DNA from 4 places in the Pseudomonas sp. NCHU5216 genome. Region 1 is predicted to be linked to each of the others. Evidence: riboswitches for the same ligand, from Rfam matches in the RefSeq annotation. Region 1 holds a riboswitch; each other region holds the start of a gene.
The links. A riboswitch is a leader RNA that binds a small molecule or an ion and turns the genes downstream of it on or off. The one in region 1 is predicted to bind cobalamin.
Positions count from the first base shown of each region.

Region 2: linked by a shared signal. The riboswitch ahead of cobO (cob(I)yrinic acid a,c-diamide adenosyltransferase) and the one ahead of ACSVIK_RS17080 (TonB-dependent receptor domain-containing protein) in region 1 are both predicted to bind cobalamin.
Region 3: linked by a shared signal. The riboswitch ahead of ACSVIK_RS07460 (TonB-dependent receptor) and the one ahead of ACSVIK_RS17080 (TonB-dependent receptor domain-containing protein) in region 1 are both predicted to bind cobalamin.
Region 4: linked by a shared signal. The riboswitch ahead of cobG (precorrin-3B synthase) and the one ahead of ACSVIK_RS17080 (TonB-dependent receptor domain-containing protein) in region 1 are both predicted to bind cobalamin.

Region 1 covers NZ_JBQLIX010000024.1:78,738-83,042, forward strand. Annotated here, with positions in the region: gene ACSVIK_RS17075 (methyl-accepting chemotaxis protein) at 1,325-2,053, shown strand; cobalamin riboswitch at 2,103-2,308, shown strand; gene ACSVIK_RS17080 (TonB-dependent receptor domain-containing protein) at 2,398-4,251, shown strand.
Region 2 covers NZ_JBQLIX010000044.1:31,384-35,688, reverse strand. Annotated here, with positions in the region: gene ACSVIK_RS22560 (CsgG/HfaB family protein) at 315-983, shown strand; gene ACSVIK_RS22555 (DUF4810 domain-containing protein) at 1,000-1,356, shown strand; gene ACSVIK_RS22550 (DUF799 domain-containing protein) at 1,353-2,024, shown strand; cobalamin riboswitch at 2,060-2,263, shown strand; gene cobO (cob(I)yrinic acid a,c-diamide adenosyltransferase) at 2,459-3,070, shown strand; gene ACSVIK_RS22540 (cobyrinate a,c-diamide synthase) at 3,070-4,305, shown strand, end outside.
Region 3 covers NZ_JBQLIX010000006.1:192,922-197,226, forward strand. Annotated here, with positions in the region: gene ACSVIK_RS07450 (cobalt-precorrin-6A reductase) at 1-572, shown strand, start outside; gene ACSVIK_RS07455 ((2Fe-2S) ferredoxin domain-containing protein) at 671-1,369, shown strand; cobalamin riboswitch at 1,462-1,655, shown strand; gene ACSVIK_RS07460 (TonB-dependent receptor) at 1,919-4,018, shown strand; gene ACSVIK_RS07465 (ABC transporter ATP-binding protein) at 4,077-4,305, shown strand, end outside.
Region 4 covers NZ_JBQLIX010000006.1:188,243-192,547, forward strand. Annotated here, with positions in the region: gene ACSVIK_RS07430 (precorrin-2 C(20)-methyltransferase) at 91-831, opposite strand; gene ACSVIK_RS07435 (precorrin-8X methylmutase) at 831-1,457, opposite strand; gene cobG (precorrin-3B synthase) at 1,450-2,763, opposite strand; cobalamin riboswitch at 3,073-3,267, opposite strand; gene cbiE (precorrin-6y C5,15-methyltransferase (decarboxylating) subunit CbiE) at 3,324-4,305, shown strand, end outside.

The DNA.
Region 1 (4,305 bases):
GCAGGCATTGGAACTCATCGCAGCAGGCCTGCAGCAGGCCTGGCCACTCTCCAGCACCACCGATCTGAAACGGCTGCACCAGCACCTGCCGGAAGTCTCCGAGCTGTTCGTGGTCGATGCCAGCGGCCTGATCGTCGCCTCCACCCACGCCCCACGAATCGGCCAGCGTCACGATGCCAAGGCCCTGACGGCAGGCCTGGCCGGGCAGTTCCTGCATGGCCCCTATGTCGACCCGCTGACCCTGCAACTGGGGGCCACCACCTCGAAGTTCCACGATGCCGTGACCCTGATGTTCCATCAGCCCCTGCAGCAGGCCGGCAAGGCGCTCGGCTGCCTGTGCGCGCGCATCCCCAACGACGTGCTCAGCGACCTGATCCAGCGCGAGGCCGGTCATGTCTACCGCGACTCCGGCGACAACTACCTGTTCATGGTCAAGAGTGTGCACGACCCGCAGATCGCGCCAGGCACCGCCCTGTCTCGCTCGCGCTTCGAGGACGACACCTTCACTGGCGGTGACAACCTGAAACAGGGCGTGAAAACGCCCTTCGGCACCGTAAAGGTGCAACACCACACCGAGTTCGAGCTGCGCTTCACTGACCCATCCAGCGGCCAGTTGCATCCGGGGGTGCGGGAAACCATCCGCAAGGGGCACAACCTGTTCGCCCTGTATCCGGGCTACCCAGACTATCGTTACGTGCCGGTGGTCGGTGCCGGCCTGACCTTGCAGATGCCCGGCTCCCCGGACACCTGGGGGCTGATGTGCGAAGGCGATCTGGAAGAGGTCTACCGCCAGCGCAGCCTCGGCTACAGCCTGACCAGCCACCTGCTATTCGGCCTGCTGGCATTGGGCCTGCTGAACTGGCAATTACCACGCCTGCTGCCAACCCATGCCAACGCGCTGAGCATCACTGCCAGCGCCCTGCTGCTGCTCGTTTACTGGGCCTTCAGCCTGCGCCCACGCATGCGTCAGCTTCAGGCGCTGTCGGACTTTTTCCTGGAAACCGCCGAATGCGGGGCCCCCTTGAGCAACCGCCTGGAGCTCCAGCGTTTCAACAGCGACGAGGCCGGCGCGCTGGCCGGCTGGGTCAACAGCTTCGTCGACAAGATGGACCACACCATGCAGGGCATTCTCAGCGCCGGTGCCGCCCTGCAACAAAGCTCCAGCGACCTCAGCCGCATCTCCAGCAGTGCCAGCCAATGCGCCGGCGAAGGGCAGACCGCGGCGGTGTCCACGGCCCGTGCCATGGTGGAGGTCAACCACAGCATCGGCGAAGCCACCGCCTACATAGTCGACAGCGAACGCGCCTCGCAACAGGCCCTGGCCATGACCCGCCAAGGCAGCGCAGCGGTCAACCAGAACGCCCAGGAAGTCAGCCAACTGGCCGAGCGTATCCAGCAGTCCAGCCAGACCCTGCAAGCCCTGAACCAGCAGACAGCGGCCATCCAGCACATCAGCGAGTCGATTCACGCCATCGCCGACCAGACCAACCTGCTGGCGCTCAACGCCGCCATCGAGGCCGCCCGCGCCGGCGACAGCGGACGCGGCTTCGCCGTGGTCGCCGATGAGGTGCGCAACCTGGCCAGGCGCACCTCGCAAGCGACCGAGGAGATCACCACCACCTTGGCCAGCGTGCGCCAGCAGACGTTGGAGAGCATGGACAGCATGCACAGTTGCCAGGAAGCGGCGCAGCGCAGCGTGGCCCGCTCGGATGAGGCCACCGCAGCCCTGCAGCGCATCCAGCATGACGTGGAGGCCATGCAAGGCCGCCTCGTCCAGCTCAGCCAGAGCATGCAATCGCAACTGACCCAGGTGCATGCGGTGAACGATCAGGCCCAGGCCATTACCGGCGCCGCCGAGCGCAGCAGCCAGAGCGCCGAGGAGATCCTCCAGGCAGCTCAGGCCCTGGCGCAACTGGTGCTGGATCTGCACAAGACGGCCAGTCGCCTGAGCCAGCAAGAGCCCACGACGAAGCCCCGCGAGCTGCGCCACGAGAAGCTGCCGACGCAGTCCAGGGCAGCGACTCACATGAGCATGAACTCCACTCATCGTTGAATGAGCGCAGCTTGCTTGTCATTCCCACGGGCGCGCACTAAGGTGCGCGCACTTCATGTTCCGCCAGGGTGTGCCGCGCAAGCGGCGTTAAACGGGAAGTCGGTGCGGTCATCATGAGCAATGCCGACGCTGCCCCCGCAACGGTAATCGACAGCAGCCACAAGGCTGCAACGGCATCCAACAGCCACTGGGTAAGCCCCGGGAAGGCGGATATCGGTCGAGAGCCCGGAGACCGGCCCTGGCGGTGTGACGCGTGTTGCGGAGGGCGACACGCTCAAGCACCGCCCCCCCCGCGTGCTTGCGCCTGCCCTCCTCGAACGTCTGCCGACCTTTGAGGAATAACGATGAAACTGTCCCGCCTGGCCCTGGCCATCGCCCTTGTGCCCGCGCTGTCGCCGGCTGCCGAACCCTATGTGACCGAACCGCTGGTGGTCACCTCCGGCCGCCAGGCCGAACCGCAGGCCCAGGCCACGGCAGCTACCAGCGTGTTCACGCGTGAGGATATCGAGCGTTTGCAGGCGCGCAGCGTGCCGCAGTTGCTCAGCCGCGTGCCCGGCGTGCAGGTTGCTAGCTCCGGCGGGGTGATTTCCTACTCCGTGCGCGGCACCAGTACCGCACAGACCCTGGTGCTGATCGACGGCCAACGCGTTGCCTCCGCCAGCAGTGGCATCGCCCGCCTGGACTACCTGAACATCGATAACGTGGAGCGCTTGGAAGTGACGCGCGGGCCGCGCTCATCCCTGTATGGCGCCGACGCCATTGGCGGGGTGATCCAGATTTTCACCCGCCGTGGCGAGGCAGGTCTGCACCCACAGGTGCGCCTGGCGCTCGGCAGCCATCGTACCTTCCAGCGCAGCGTGACGCTGGCAGGCGGCAACGAGCGCACCACCTTCAATCTCGGCGGCAGCCTGGACGAAAGCCACGGCTGGGATCGCACCAGCGACGACGTCGGCGCCGACAGCGACCATGACGGCCTGCGCAACAAGGCCGTACACCTGAACCTGGATCATCGTTTCAGCGATGACTGGAAAGCCGGGCTGAACCTGAACGACCAACGCGGCGACAGTGAATACGACGACGCTTACAACTTCGTCCCCGGCCAGCCCCACGACGAGTTCCGCCTGAGCAGCTACAGCGGCTATCTGGACGGCCAGCTCAGCGCTAACTGGAACAGCCGTCTCGAGCTGGGCCGCAGCTTCGACCGCAACAAGGCGCTGGGCGCGGCAGATAGCTGGAACAATGGCACGCTGGAAACCACGCGCCACTCGGCGAGCTGGATCAACCGCCTGCAACTGGGCGCCGCCAACCAACTGACCCTGGGCAGCGACTGGTACGAGGATCGGGTCGATGGCAGCACGGCATTTGCCGAAGACCAACGCGACAACCATGCCTTCTTCGCCCAGCACAGCTTCAAGGGCGAGCACTTCGGCACCGAACTGGGCCTGCGCCACGACGACAACCAGCGCTACGGCAGCCAGAATAGCTGGAATGCCGCTCTCAGCCTGCCCGTTGGCGACAGCCAGAGCTGGATCCTCAGCTATGCCGAGGGCTTTCGCGCGCCCACTTTCAGCGACCTCTACTACCCAGGTGCCGGCAACCCGAATCTGCAAGCAGAGACCTCGAAAACCTACGAGCTGCAATGGCGCGCCGACGCCTCCGGCACGCAGTTGAGCACGTCGCTGTATCGCACCGACATCGACGACATGATCGCCTGGGACAGCAGCGCCAACCAACCGGAGAACATCGCCAGGGCACGCATCGATGGCTTCGAGGCCAGCGTTGCCCGCAACCTGCTGGGCTGGCGCGCCAACCTCGGCCTGAGCCTGATCGACCCGCGCGACCGCAGCAACGGCCACACACTTGCCTACCGCGCACGGCGCACCCTGAGCCTGGATCTCGACCGCCAGTTCGGCGCTTTCACCGTAGGCGGTTCCTGGCGTGTGGTGAGCCAACGCTACGATGACGCCGCCAACACCCGCCAACTCTCCGGCTATGGCGTACTCGACCTGCGCAGCAGTTGGCAGAGCACGCCCGAGCTGCGCTGGGATCTGAAGCTGGACAATGTATTGGATCGTCGCTACGCCCTGAGCAACTACATGCGACCAACCAGCGCGCTGGACTTCATGGGCGAGCCACGCCCCTACCGCGATGCTGGCCGCACCGCGCTGCTGGCGGTGACCTGGACGCCAGCGCTGTAGATTCGAGGCTGGTAGGGGTATTGGCAGTTTGGGGGGACTGCTTGTTTGATACCG
Region 2 (4,305 bases), on a different contig from region 1:
CGTGTCGTAAAAGAGTTTAGGGGTTGTTGCCGCATCGTGCCATCACAGGCATCGGGCCTGTCCGGGCGGGCCGTTGAGGGTGCCTGATCGATTTCGTGAACTGCGTCATATGCGATGCTGGCAAAGTGCCTGTCGCCTGTTTAGAATCGCCATGCTTGCAGGATGCACTCCCCAGGGTTTCGTCGTAAGCCCCCGGCCATGGAAGACTCGATATCGCATGCCTTCGTTCCAACCCACTCCCAACGCTTTTCCCTTCGCCAGCTCTGGTCAGTCGGCATTCGCCGAAAGGCCGTTTTTCTTTGCATGAGGTTCGTATGAACAAGCCCCTTATCGGCAGCCTTGCGGCGCTGCTGATGTTGCTCGGCGGTTGCGCCACGGAGCAGTCGCGTACCCTGGAGGTCGCCAAGGTCAATACCGCCCAGGTGTCCTACGCTGGGCCGCGCAGCCCGATTTCCGTCGGCAAGTTCGACAATCGTTCCAGCTACATGCGCGGCATCTTCACCGACAGCGTCGACCGCCTCGGCGGGCAGGCCAAGACCATCCTGATCACGCACCTGCAACAGTCCAATCGCTTCAATGTGCTCGACCGCGACAACCTGGCCGAGCTGCAGCAGGAGTCCGGTTTTTCCAAGCAGGCGCAGCAGGTGCGTGGTGCCAACTACGTGGTCACCGGTGATGTCACCGAGTTCGGTCGCAAGGAAGTCGGCGATCACCAGTTGTTCGGCATTCTCGGCCGTGGCAAGCAGCAGATCGCCTACGCCAAGGTCAACCTCAACATCGTCGACGTGAAAACCTCCGAAGTGGTGTTCTCCTCCCAGGGCGCTGGTGAATACAGCCTGTCCAACCGCGAGATCGTCGGTTTCGGTGGCACCGCCAGCTACGACTCCACCCTCAATGGCAAGGTGCTCGACCTGGCCATCCGCGAGGCGGTGAACAACCTGGTCAATGGCGTCGACAGTGGCGCATGGAATCCAACCAAGTAAAAGGAACTTCGCAAGCATGACAATTGCACGCAGATTGGCCGTTTTCTCCGGGATGTTAGTACTCGGCGTGCTGGGTGGCTGTACCAGTGGCCCGCAGCCCCTGTACTACTGGGATGGTTACCAGCAGCAGGTCTACCAACGCTTCGACAACCAGAGCAGCACCGAGGAGCAGATCGCCGCGCTGGAAGCCAGCGTGCAGAAGGCACGCGCTAGCGATCGCGCACTGCCGCCGGGCTTCCATGCCCATCTGGGCATGCTCTATGCCGATGTCGGCAAGCTCGACCAGGTGCGCCAGGAGTTCGAGACCGAAAAGGCCCTGTACCCCGAGTCCGCCACTTATATGGACTTTCTGATGCGGAAATTCGACCAATGAAGACGATCTTTTCCTTCGCTGCACTGAAAGCCGCCGCGCTGCTGGCCTGCCTGGCCATCCTCGGCGGCTGTGCTGCACCCAAGTCCTACGACTACAGCGCTTTCCTGGAAAGCAAGCCGGCGTCGATCCTGGTGTTGCCGCCGGTGAACCAGTCGCCGGACGTCAAGGCGTCCTACAGCTTCTATTCGCAGGTCACCCTGCCGCTCAGCGAGGCCGGTTATTACGTGATGCCGGTGGCTGTCGTGGACGAGACCTTCAAGCAGAACGGCCTGATGAATGCCGAGGAGGTTCGCCAGGCCTCGCCGCAGAAGCTGCGCGAGATCTTCGGTGCCGACAGCGTGCTGTATCTGGATGTCACCGAATACGGCAGCAGCTACAAGATCATCGCCAGCGAAGTGGCGGTGACCGCCACCGCCAAGCTGGTGGATCTGCGTAACGGCAAGCTGCTCTGGGAAGGCACCGCGCGCGCCAGCAGTGCCGAACAGCAGCAGAACAACGGCGGTGGCCTGGTTGGCATGCTGGTGGTGGCGCTGATCGATCAGGTGGTGAATACCTTGAGTGATCGCGGCCATGAAATCGCCGGTATCACCAGCTTCCGCCTGCTTTCCAGCAACATGCACAACGGCATCCTGCCGGGGCCGCGTGCGCGCCCGGATGCGGCGCGCTGAACCGAGCGTTGACGCACGGGACGCCCTGGCTCTAACCTGCGCGCCTTGCTTCAGGTGCCCCGCGCCGTCATCCGTGACGGTGCCGGGGTGAAACAGGGAAGCCGGTGCTCAAGCCGGCGCTGCCCCCGCAACGGTAGGTGAGTCGAACGCCGCAACAGACCCTAGGCACGGGAAGGCGCGGCGTCGAGCCATTGGCTTCGCTCACGAGCCCGGAGACCGGCCTGTAGCAGTTTCACGGCAGCGCGGAGGGCGTTGACCGGCCTGTGCCCCCGCCCGTGCGGGGGCGCTTGCGTTCCTGCCTCCGCCTGCCCGCCATGAAATGCCCGGATCAGTGATGGAGGATTCGCCCTTGCCAGCTTCCCTGACTGTTACCTTGCCGCGCCGCCCCTCGTTCGGGCAGGGCGAGGCGGGCGTCTGACCAAGAGGAGCACGGCATGAGCGAGTCGGCCGCACGCGATGCCCGCCACAAGGCGCGCATGCAGCGCAAGAAAGCCCTGATCGACGAAAAGATCGCCCAGGCCCAGGACGAGTACGGCCTGCTGCTGGTGCACAGCGGCAATGGCAAGGGCAAGAGCAGCAGCGCCTTCGGCATGGTCGCGCGGGCCCTCGGCCATGGCCTCAAGGTCGGCGTGGTGCAGTTCATCAAGGGCGCCGCCAGCACCGGCGAAGAGGCCTTCTTCCGGCGTTTTCCCGAAGAGGTCAGCTACCACGTGATGGGCGAGGGCTTCACCTGGGAAACCCAGGATCGCCAGCGCGATATCGCCAAGGCGCAGCAGGCCTGGGCCATGGCCCGTGAGCTGCTGAACGATGAAGCCATCGGCCTGGTGGTGCTGGACGAGCTGAACATCGCCCTCAAGCACGGTTACCTGGAGCTGGACGCGGTGCTGGCCGATATCGAGGCGCGGCCGCTGTTGCAGCATGTGGTGGTGACCGGGCGCGGCGCCTTGCCGGGCATGATCGAGGCCGCCGACACGGTCACCGACATGAGCCTGGTCAAGCATGCGTTCAAGGCTGGGGTGAAGGCGCAGAAGGGTATCGAATACTGATGAGTTCGCATCACTGCCCGGCCCTGTTGATCGCCGCGCCGGCCTCCGGCCAGGGCAAGACCACCGTGACTGCCGCCCTGGCGCGCTTGCACAGGCGCCAGGGGCGACGGGTGCGGGTATTCAAGTGCGGCCCGGACTTTCTCGACCCGATGATCCACGCCCGTGCCAGTGGTGCGCCGGTGTACCAGCTCGACCTGGCCATGGTCGGCGAAGCGGAGAGTCGTCGCCTGCTGTGGCAGGCCGCCGGCGAGGCCGACCTCATCCTGATCGAGGGGGTGATGGGGTTGTTCGACGGCAAACCCTCGGCGGCCGACCTGGCCCGGCATTTCGGCGTGCCGGTGCTGGGCGTGATCGACGGTGCGGCCATGGCCCAGACCTTCGGTGCGCTGGCGCATGGCCTGGCCACCTTCCAGCCCGATCTGCCCTTTGCCGGGGTGCTCGGCAACCGGGTGGCCAGCAATCGCCATGGCGATATTCTGCGTGATGCCTTGCCGGCCACTATCCGCTGGTTCGGCGCCTTGCCACGCAGCGCTGCGGTGGAACTGCCCAGCCGCCATCTGGGACTGGTGCAAGCGGCGGAGCTGGCCGACCTGGATGCGCGCCTGGACGCCGCCGCCGATGCCCTGGCGGCCAGCGCCGACGTCGATCTGCCGGCGCCTGTCAGCTTCGCCGCGCCGCCGCAGGAAGCGCCGCCAGTGCCGCTGCTGGCCGGCGTACGTATCGGGGTGGCGCGTGATGCCGCCTTCGCCTTCCTCTATCAGGCCAATCTCGATCTGCTGCAGGCCCTTGGCGCCGAGCTGCAGTATTTCTCACCATTGCTCGACAGCCAGTTGCCGGACGTGGACAGCCTCTACCTGCCCGGTGGCTACCCCGAGCTGTACCTGGCCGAGCTGGAAGGCAACCAGGCCATGGCCAGGGCGATTCGTGCCCATCACCAGGCGGGCAAGCCGTTGCTGGCCGAGTGCGGCGGCATGCTCTACCTGCTCGATGAGCTGCGCGACAAGCAAGGCGTCAGCGGCCAGATGCTCGGCCTGCTCAGCGGCAACGCGGCGCTACAGCCCCGGCTGACCGCCCTGGCCTTGCAGGAAGTGACGCTGCCGGAAGGCAAGCTGCGTGGGCACAGCTATCATCATTCGCGGCTGGACAGTTCCCTGGCGCCCCTTGCCCTGGGCCGATGCCCGAATGGCAAGGCGGTGGCCGAGGCGGTGTATCGCCTGGGGCGGCTGACCGCCAGC
Region 3 (4,305 bases), on a different contig from region 1:
GCCTGGCTGCCTTTGTCGCTGCTGAAGGCATTGAGCTGTTGCTGGATTTGACCCACCCCTACGCCGCGCAGATCAGCCATAACGCCGCGCGCGCCGCCGAACTGGCGGGTGTGCCCTGCTGGGCGCTGCGTCGTCCTGGCTGGCAGCCCGGTGCCGATGACCACTGGTGCGAGGTGGACGGCTGGGATGAACTGACCCAGGCACTCGCGCCGTTCTGCAGACCGTTCTTTACCTCCGGGCGTGAGCCGCTGGTGCATCTGCACGAGATCCCTGCGCATCAGCACTGGACGGTGCGCTGCCTGCAGGCCGAGCCGGCGCCGCCGCGCGCCGAGATCATCGGTGCACGCGGGCCGTTCTCGCTGGACGAGGAGCGCGCGCTGTTCGCCCGTATTCGATGCGACGTGCTGGTAAGCAAGAACAGCGGCAGCGCCTCCACTGAGCCCAAGCTGCAGGTGGCGCGTGAGTTGGGCCTGCCGGTGTTGCTGCTGCGCCGTCCCGAGTTGCCGGTGGTCACGCGCCAGTTCGCGGAACTGGATTCCCTGTGGGAGGCGCTAGCCGAATTAGCCGCGTAGGGTGGATCACGCTTTATCGATCCACCGCCTTGGTGGACGTGAAAAGCGACGTCCGCCCTACACGCGCTGTTAGACTGCCGGCCCTTTTGGAGACAGTCATGAGCCAAGCCCCCTACGCCCGCATCCTGTTTATCGGCCCCGGCCTGGGGCGTGGTGCCACCGCCGAGCGTCTGCAGCAGCGCATCGAAACGCTGCTGGGCGAGGCGCATCTGCATGACACGGAGCAGGACGGCTTCTGGCAAGCCATCATTGATGCGCCACGCCCACTGCTGGTGGTGGATCTGGAGCCGCGTGCCGATGCCGCGCACCGCGATTGGCTGCGCGAGCGCATCGCCGAACGCGGTAACGGGGCCGAGGTATTCGTGGTCTGCACGGCCATGGAAGATGCCTGGCTCGATGGCCTGGGCGCGCTGCTCGAACGCCGTGAAGCGCATATTCCCTGCAGCGATGTGCCGCCGGTGCCGGCGCACCATGCCTGGTCGCAGATTCCACCCCATGCGCAGCGCCTGCTGCTGTGCAACGGCCCACGCTGCACGCGCAAGGGCGCGCTGGGCCTGTGGAAAACCCTGCGTCAGCGGCTCAAGGCCGCCGGCAAGCTGGAATGCGCGGGCGGCGTGCATATCACCCGTAGCCAGTGCCAGTTCCCCTGCGACCTGGGGCCCACCGCGAGCCTTTATCCACAGGGTGAGTGGTATGGCATCCAGGATGAGGCAGCGGTGATCCGCCTGGTCGATGAGCGTCTGGTGGCGGGCAGGGCGCTGCCGGAATTGCGTATCGATGAGCTGGGCGGCAACTAGCCGCCATGGTGGACAAGCTGCGCGTTGTCCACCCTACGCCTGAGTCCAACCCACAATGGCCCCGCGCCTTGACTTGAACGGAGGCGGGTGGTCATATCCGCCCCGCTTCAGGTGTCTCACGCCGCCGCGCGTGAGGTGAAACGGGAAGTCGGTTGAAGTCCGACGCTGCCCCCGCAACGGTAAGCGAGCGACCGCATCGAAACGCCACTGTGCGCCACGCGCATGGGAAGGCGATGCGCTCATGACCCTCGCAAGCCCGGAGACCGGCCTGAAGTCGTTATGTCTGGCAACCCGCGGTGGGCGGGCGTTGACTCCAGTAGGGCGCCGCCGTGCCCCTGTCTGCTGTTGCGCATTTCCATCGGATTGCCGTGCCTTTTCCCTGACGATGGAACACTCATGGCGCGCCATTTCCGCTTCAAACAACCGATTCTGACCGTACCGGCCACGGCACCCGCATGCCTGCCTTTCAGGCTGCGAAGGTCGATAATGTTATGTTATAACAATTGCATTTCAGCCCTCGATTCACCGCGTAACAACGGAAGCTCAGCCGTGCGAAACCCCGCTCTTCATTGCGCCTGGTCACTGGCCCTGCTGTTCAGCAGCCTGGCTCTGGCCGACAAGGCTGTCGACTTGCCCGAACTCGATGTCCAGGCCAAGGCCGCCGAAGAGGGCGAGAGCGATCTGCGCACGCCCACCAGCAGTGGTTCGCGCCTTGAGCTCTCGGCCCTGGAAACCCCGGCCAGCACCAGCAGCCTGAGCGGCGCCGAGGTGCGCGGGCGCAACAACCGCAGCGTGCAGGACGCGGTCACCCGCACCCCCGGCATCACCTTTATCGGCACGCCCGGCAACGGCGGCACGGCGCTGTCGGCGCGTGGCTTCACGGGCCATGCGGCGACCATGCAACTCTACGACGGCACCCGCCAGTACGTCGGTGCCGGCACCGTGACCTTCCCGGTGGACACCTGGTCGGTGGCGCGCATCGACGTGCTGCGCGGCCCGGCCTCGGTGCTCTACGGCGAGGGTGCCACCGGCGCGGTGATCAACGTGGTGCCGAAAAAGCCCTTCGCCGGCCCGGTGGAGAATCACCTGCGCCTGGGTTATGGCAGCGATGACCGCCGCCAGGCCGCGCTGGATAGTGGCGGCTCGCTGAGCGATGCGCTGAGCTATCGCTTCACCCTCAACCAGCAGGCCAGCAACGGCTGGGTCGATCGCGGCGATTCCGACAGCCTGGCGCTGAGCGCCGCGTTGCGCTGGGAGGCCAGCGAAGACCTGAGCTTCACCCTGTCCCATGACCAGGGCGAGCAGCACCCGGAGCGCTACCTCGGCACGCCGCTGGTCGACGGCAAGCTTCGCGAGCGCATCCGCGAGCGCAACTACAACGTGGCCAACGCCGATATTCACTACAACGACCAGATCACCCGCCTGGTAACCGACTGGCGCATCAACGACGCGCTGACGGCCAACAACCAGCTCTACTACATCAAGACTCGGCGCTACTGGCGCAACAGCGAAGCCTACCGCTGGCAGCCGGGCGATACGGTCGAACGCGGCGACTTCTGGCGCATCAAGCACAACCAGGAGCAGCTTGGCGACCGCCAGAGCTTCAGCCTCGATCACGCCCTGTTCGGCCTCGACAGCCGCACGGTGGTTGGTGTGGATTACAACCATATCCGCTTCGCCCGCCACCACGACTTCGGCAATACCTTCACTGACAGCGTGCCACTGGGTCAGTCCGGCGGCGGCAGCTATCAGAGCACCGACAGCTATCGTCCACGCGAGCTGAATCTGGCTCGGCAGTTCTCGCTGTTCGCCGAGAACCGCACGCAACTGAGCGAGCGCCTGTCGCTGGTCACCGGCGTGCGCCGCGATCAGGTGCACCTCGAGCGCAGCAACCTGGTCGACGACAGCCGTGTCGACCGCAGCCTCACGGGCGACAACTGGCGTGCCGGGCTGGTCTTCGCCCTGACTCCGGAGCTGTCGCTGTATGGCCAGTACGCCACCAGCACCGAGGGAGTGAGCAATCTGCTGACCTTGAATCCGAGTCAGCAGCAGTTCGATCTGAGTGAAGCCAAGCAGACCGAGATCGGCCTCAAGCAGCTTTTCTGGGGCGGGCAGGGCGAATGGACGCTGGCGGCCTATCACATCGTCAAGGAGAAGCTGCTCAGCCGTGAAACCCCGACTTCGCCTACCGAGCAGATCGGCCGGCAATCCTCCGACGGCCTGGAAGCCTCGTTGGAACTGGCGCTGGGGCGTGGCTGGCAGGTGTCGGCCACCGCGGCTTTCGTGCGTGCCGAGTACGACGATTTCGTCGAAGGCGCTGGCGACCGCAGCGGCAATCGCCCGGTCGACGTGCCCAAGCGCAGCGCCAATCTGTGGCTGAACAAGGATCTCGGCAGCGGCGTGGAGGCCGGCATCGGCGCGCGCTACGTCGATGCGCGCTATGTCGATACGGCCAATACCGAGAAGGTGCCGGGTTACACGGTGGTCGATGCCAATATCGCCTGGCAGGTGCTGAGCGACGTGCGTCTGGGCCTGGAGTTGAATAACCTGTTCGACCGCCAGTACGCCACCAGTGCCAGCAGTGATGGTGAGCAATGGTATCTGGGTGCGCCGCGTTCGCTGTTCGTCACCGCTGACTACCGCTTTTGAAGTGCGCGGGGGGAGAGGTTCCGTGTCAGTGATTAGCACCTCCGGCTGGTCTTTCAGCCTGTTCTCGACGCCGCCGAGCCAGCGCACGGCGGCACCCGAGCCGCGCTTGCGCATCCGAGACCTGGCCTGGTCGCCGGACGGCCGGCGCGCCTTGCTCGAGGCCATCGACCTGGAGATCGGCGATGGCGAGCTGCTCGGCCTGATCGGCCCCAACGGCAGCGGCAAGACCAGCCTGCTGCGCTGCGCCTATCGCTTCCAGCGGCCTTGCAGCGGCAGCGTCGAGCTGG
Region 4 (4,305 bases), on a different contig from region 1:
TCCACCCTACGAAATCCAGGGGCGGCTGGGCCGCACTCCGCTTCAGTTGTGAACGCGCTTCGCGGCTGAAGCCCTCCCACAGGGAATCAATCACCCCCGCCATTTCTGCCCAGGCACCAGAATCATGGAAAAGTACGGCGAATCCATCGGCTCCACCTCGTCCAACGGCACGATTTTCTGATTGGCCATGGTGGCGCGCTCCACGTAATGGGCGCGGCCATCCAGACCCAGCTTGCGCAGCACGCGGCGCACCTTGTCGAAGTTGCGCCCCAGCTTCATCACCACGGCGGCTTCGGCGTCGCGCAGGCGCTGTTCCAGCTCCTCTTCCGGCAGTACGCCGGAGAGCACGCTCAAGCTCTGGTTGCGATACACCAGCGGCGTACCCAGCACCGAGGCGCAGCCGAGCATCGAGCACACGCCGGGCACCACCTCCACCTGGTAGCGGTCGGCCAGGCGGTCGTGCAGGTACATATAGGAGCCGTAGAAGAACGGGTCGCCCTCGCAGATCACCGCCACATCCTGGCCGGCATCCAGCAGCCGGGCGATCTGCTCGGCGCAGGTGTCGTAGAAGTCGGCGATCACATCCTCGTAGGACAGTGGTGGGGCGAGCTTCTCGGTGGTCACCGGGTAGACCAGCGGCAGACGCTGCTGGGTATCGCTCAGGTGCGCCTCGATGATGCCGAAGGCATTACCACCATGGCCGGCGTTGTGTTTGGCCTTGGCCACGAAGTAGGCCACCACTGGCGCCGATCTGAGCAGGCGCAGGGCCTTGAGGGTAAGCAGCTCGGGGTCACCGGGGCCGACGCCGAGGCCAAGCAGACGGCCAGCCATCACTCCACCTCCGAGGCGAGGGCGTTGACCGCCGCCACCGCCATGGCGCTGCCGCCACGCCGGCCCCGCACGATCACGTAGGGCACGCCACGGCTGTCGGCGGCCAGGGCGTCCTTGGATTCCGCCGCGCCGATAAAGCCCACCGGCATGCCGATGATCAGCGCCGGTTTCGGCGCACCGGTATCGAGCATTTCCAGCAGGTAGAACAGTGCAGTGGGGGCATTGCCGATCACCACCACACTGCCTTCGAGGTGTTCGCGCCAATGCTCCAGGGCCACCGCCGAGCGCGTATTGCCGACTTCGCGGGCCAATTCCGGTACGCCGGCATCGTGCAGGGTGCAGATCACCGGGTTGTTGGCCGGCAGGCGCGGGCGGGTGATGCCCTCGGCAACCATGCGCGCATCGCAGAGAATCGGCGCGCCGGCCAGCAGGGCGGCGCGGCCAGCGGCGCCAGCGCCGGGGGAGAAGCGCAGATCCTCCACCACGTCGACCATGCCGCAGGCGTGGATCACCCGCACGGCGAGTTTTTCCAGGTCGGCGGGGATGCCAGCCAGGTTGGCTTCGGCGCGGATGGTGGCGAAGGAGCGGCGGTAGATTTCCTGGCCGTCGCGGATGTAATCAAGCATCGGGGGTTCCTGCGGGGTGTTGGCGGGCGAACCAGGCGCCGGCCTCGTCGATGGTCAGGGCCGGCACCAGCAGACGGCCGAAACCGGGCGCCTCGGGCGTGCGTTGATAGAGTTGGTAATGGTCGGGCGTGCTGGCCAGCAGGGTGTAGGGCTGCACCCGGGCGCTGGCGCAACTGCGCGGGCAGGCGCTGAGGTGCACCTGCGGGCGCGTGCCGCTTGCGCGCAGCAGCTCGGCCAGGTGCAGGGCGTGGTGCTTGCTGTCGGCCAGGCCGCGCGCGCAGGCGGCCGAGCCCGTACAGGCAACCAGGCCGAGCAAGGGCTCGTCGGCCTGGGTGAGCAGGCCCAGTTCCGCCAGCGCCGTCAGCAGCTCGTGGGCCGCGGCCTCGGCCACATTGCCCAGCAGCAGGCCCTGCCAGGGCGTCAGGCGCAACTCGCCGTCGCCATATCGCTCGCTCAGTTCAGCCAGGGCAAACAGTTGTTCGGCATGCAGGCGACCGAGCTGGGCGCCGGCCGCGACCATGTACAGGCCACTTTGCACCTGTGGATAAATACCGGCTGGTGGGCGCATGAGCGTAGCGCTGGGCTGCCAACGGGGCGCTGCCGCTTGCAGGGGGAAATCCAGACGAGCCTGCAAGCGTTGCAACAGCTCGGCTGAGGGTATCTGCGTCAGTAACTGGCGCATGCGCGTCTGTTCGGGCGTGGCCAGTTCGAGAAACAGCAACAGGAGCTGGCGCACCAGTTCGACCGCCTGGCTCGCTTCGATTCGTGCCAGTGGCGCGTCAACCGGGCAGCCGGCCAGACCCAGCAGCAGATGCTGCTCGTCCTCGGCGGCCAGCCACAGGTCATGGGGGTGTTCGCGCATGGCCAGGGCTTCGCCGCCGTCCAGTTGCAGGGCGAACTTGGGCGACAGGGCATGCAGCGCTGGGGTGTCCTGCAGCAGGTCGAGCAACTGGCCGGCCAGCGGGCGCACGTCCATCCGCATGTGCGGGTCGAGGCCGGCGGCGGGGCTGAGCAGCAGGTTGCGCACATCATCGGCGGCCGCCACTCGCGGGCCGAGCCCGGCGCCGAGCAGGGCATCGATCAGCGCGCTTTCCTGGCCGGGCAGTACACCGCGAATCTGCAGGTTGCTGCGGTTGGTCAGCTCCAGCACGCCGCTGGCGCACTGCCGTGCCGCCTGGGCAATCGCGCGGGCCTGGGCACTGCGCAGCACGCCACCGGGCAGCTTGATGCGGCAGATGCCGCCATCCAGCGCGGGGACGATGCGCAGCAGGCCGGGGCAGGCGGAAGGGCGGACGGACGTGGGCAAAGGGTCACCTGTGGCTAACGACGCGGCGACCGAACCAGCGGAATCCACCCACGGGGGATTCCATGGCATCGGTACACCCCGCCCGATGTTGGCACTCGCGACCAGCGTTCGTCGGCAGGTCTCCTGGCTGACAGGTCTTGATCCGCTGCGCCTTCCCGGTTAACAGGCCGTTGAAAAACTACCTACGTTGGCAATACTGCGTTAAAAACGGCCTCGCGTGCGAGCCCAGTCAAAATGCTCATTTACAACACGTAAACTGCGCTTTTTCGGCCGTTTGATTCGCTAGCGCTCACCCTTCGGGCCAGCCGTTGGCTGTTACTCCCATTGGTCGTTGCGCCTTGTCTTGCCTGCCTCGCCTACGTTTTTCAACGGCCTGTTCCCAGTGGCCGATTGCATTGGACTCGCTGTTTACAGTTGCGGGGGCAGCTCGGTCGCGATCAGAGATCGCTCCGGATTCCCTCTTAGGCCCGTTTTATAAGGGGCACCGACGAAGGCTGTATTATGCCCGCTTTGCCCGGCGTCGCGACACGCGCCCTGTCGGCTACTTGCGAGGAAGGTGGATGAAACCCTGGTTGACCCTGGTGGGCATCGGCGAAGACGGCTATCCCGGTCTGGGCAAGGCCGCGCGCCGCGCCCTGCTGGCGGCCACGCGCATCGTCGGTGCGCCGCGGCAACTGGCCTTGCTGCCGCCGTGCATTGGCGGCGCACGGGAAACCTGGCCCAGCCCCTTCGACCTTGCGCCTCTGCTGGCGCGACGTGGCGAGGCGGTGTGTGTGCTGGCCAGTGGCGATCCGATGTTCTACGGCGTCGGCGCCAGCCTGGCGCGCCAGGTGCCTGCCGACGAACTGCGAGTATTGCCGGCGCCGTCCTCGGTGTCGCTGGCGGCGGCGCGTCTGGGTTGGCCGTTGCAGGAAGTGGAAGTGGTCTCCTTGGTCGGCCGGCCCCTGGCCACGCTCAACGGCAAACTCTTCCCCGGCATGCGCCTGCTGGTGCTGAGTGCCGATGGCGATACACCCGCGCAGGTCGCCGACGCCCTGCGCGCGCGTGGTTTCGGCGCCAGCCGCCTGACCCTGCTGGAGCATCTGGGTGGCCCTGAGGAACGCCGCCTCGATGGCCTGGCCGCAAGCTGGAACCTGCCGCGCGGCGCTGACCTCAACCTGCTGGCCATCGAATGCATGGCCGACGCCGGAGCTGTGCTGTTGCCACCGACCTGCGGCCTGCCGGACGACGCCTACCGCCACGACGGCCAACTGACCAAGCGTGATGTGCGCGCGGTTACCCTGGCGCGCCTGGCGCCGCTGCCCGGAGAGCTGCTGTGGGATGTCGGCGCCGGTTGTGGCTCCATCGGCATCGAGTGGATGCGCGCGCACCCGGCCTGCCGCGCCATCGCCATCGAGGCCAACGAGGGACGTCAGGCGCATATCCGCCATAACCGCGATGCCCTTGGCGTGCCCGGTTTGCAACTGGTGGCCGGGCATGCGCCCGAGGCGCTGGCCGGGCTGCCGGCGCCGGATGCCATCTTTATCGGCGGCGGCGTTACTG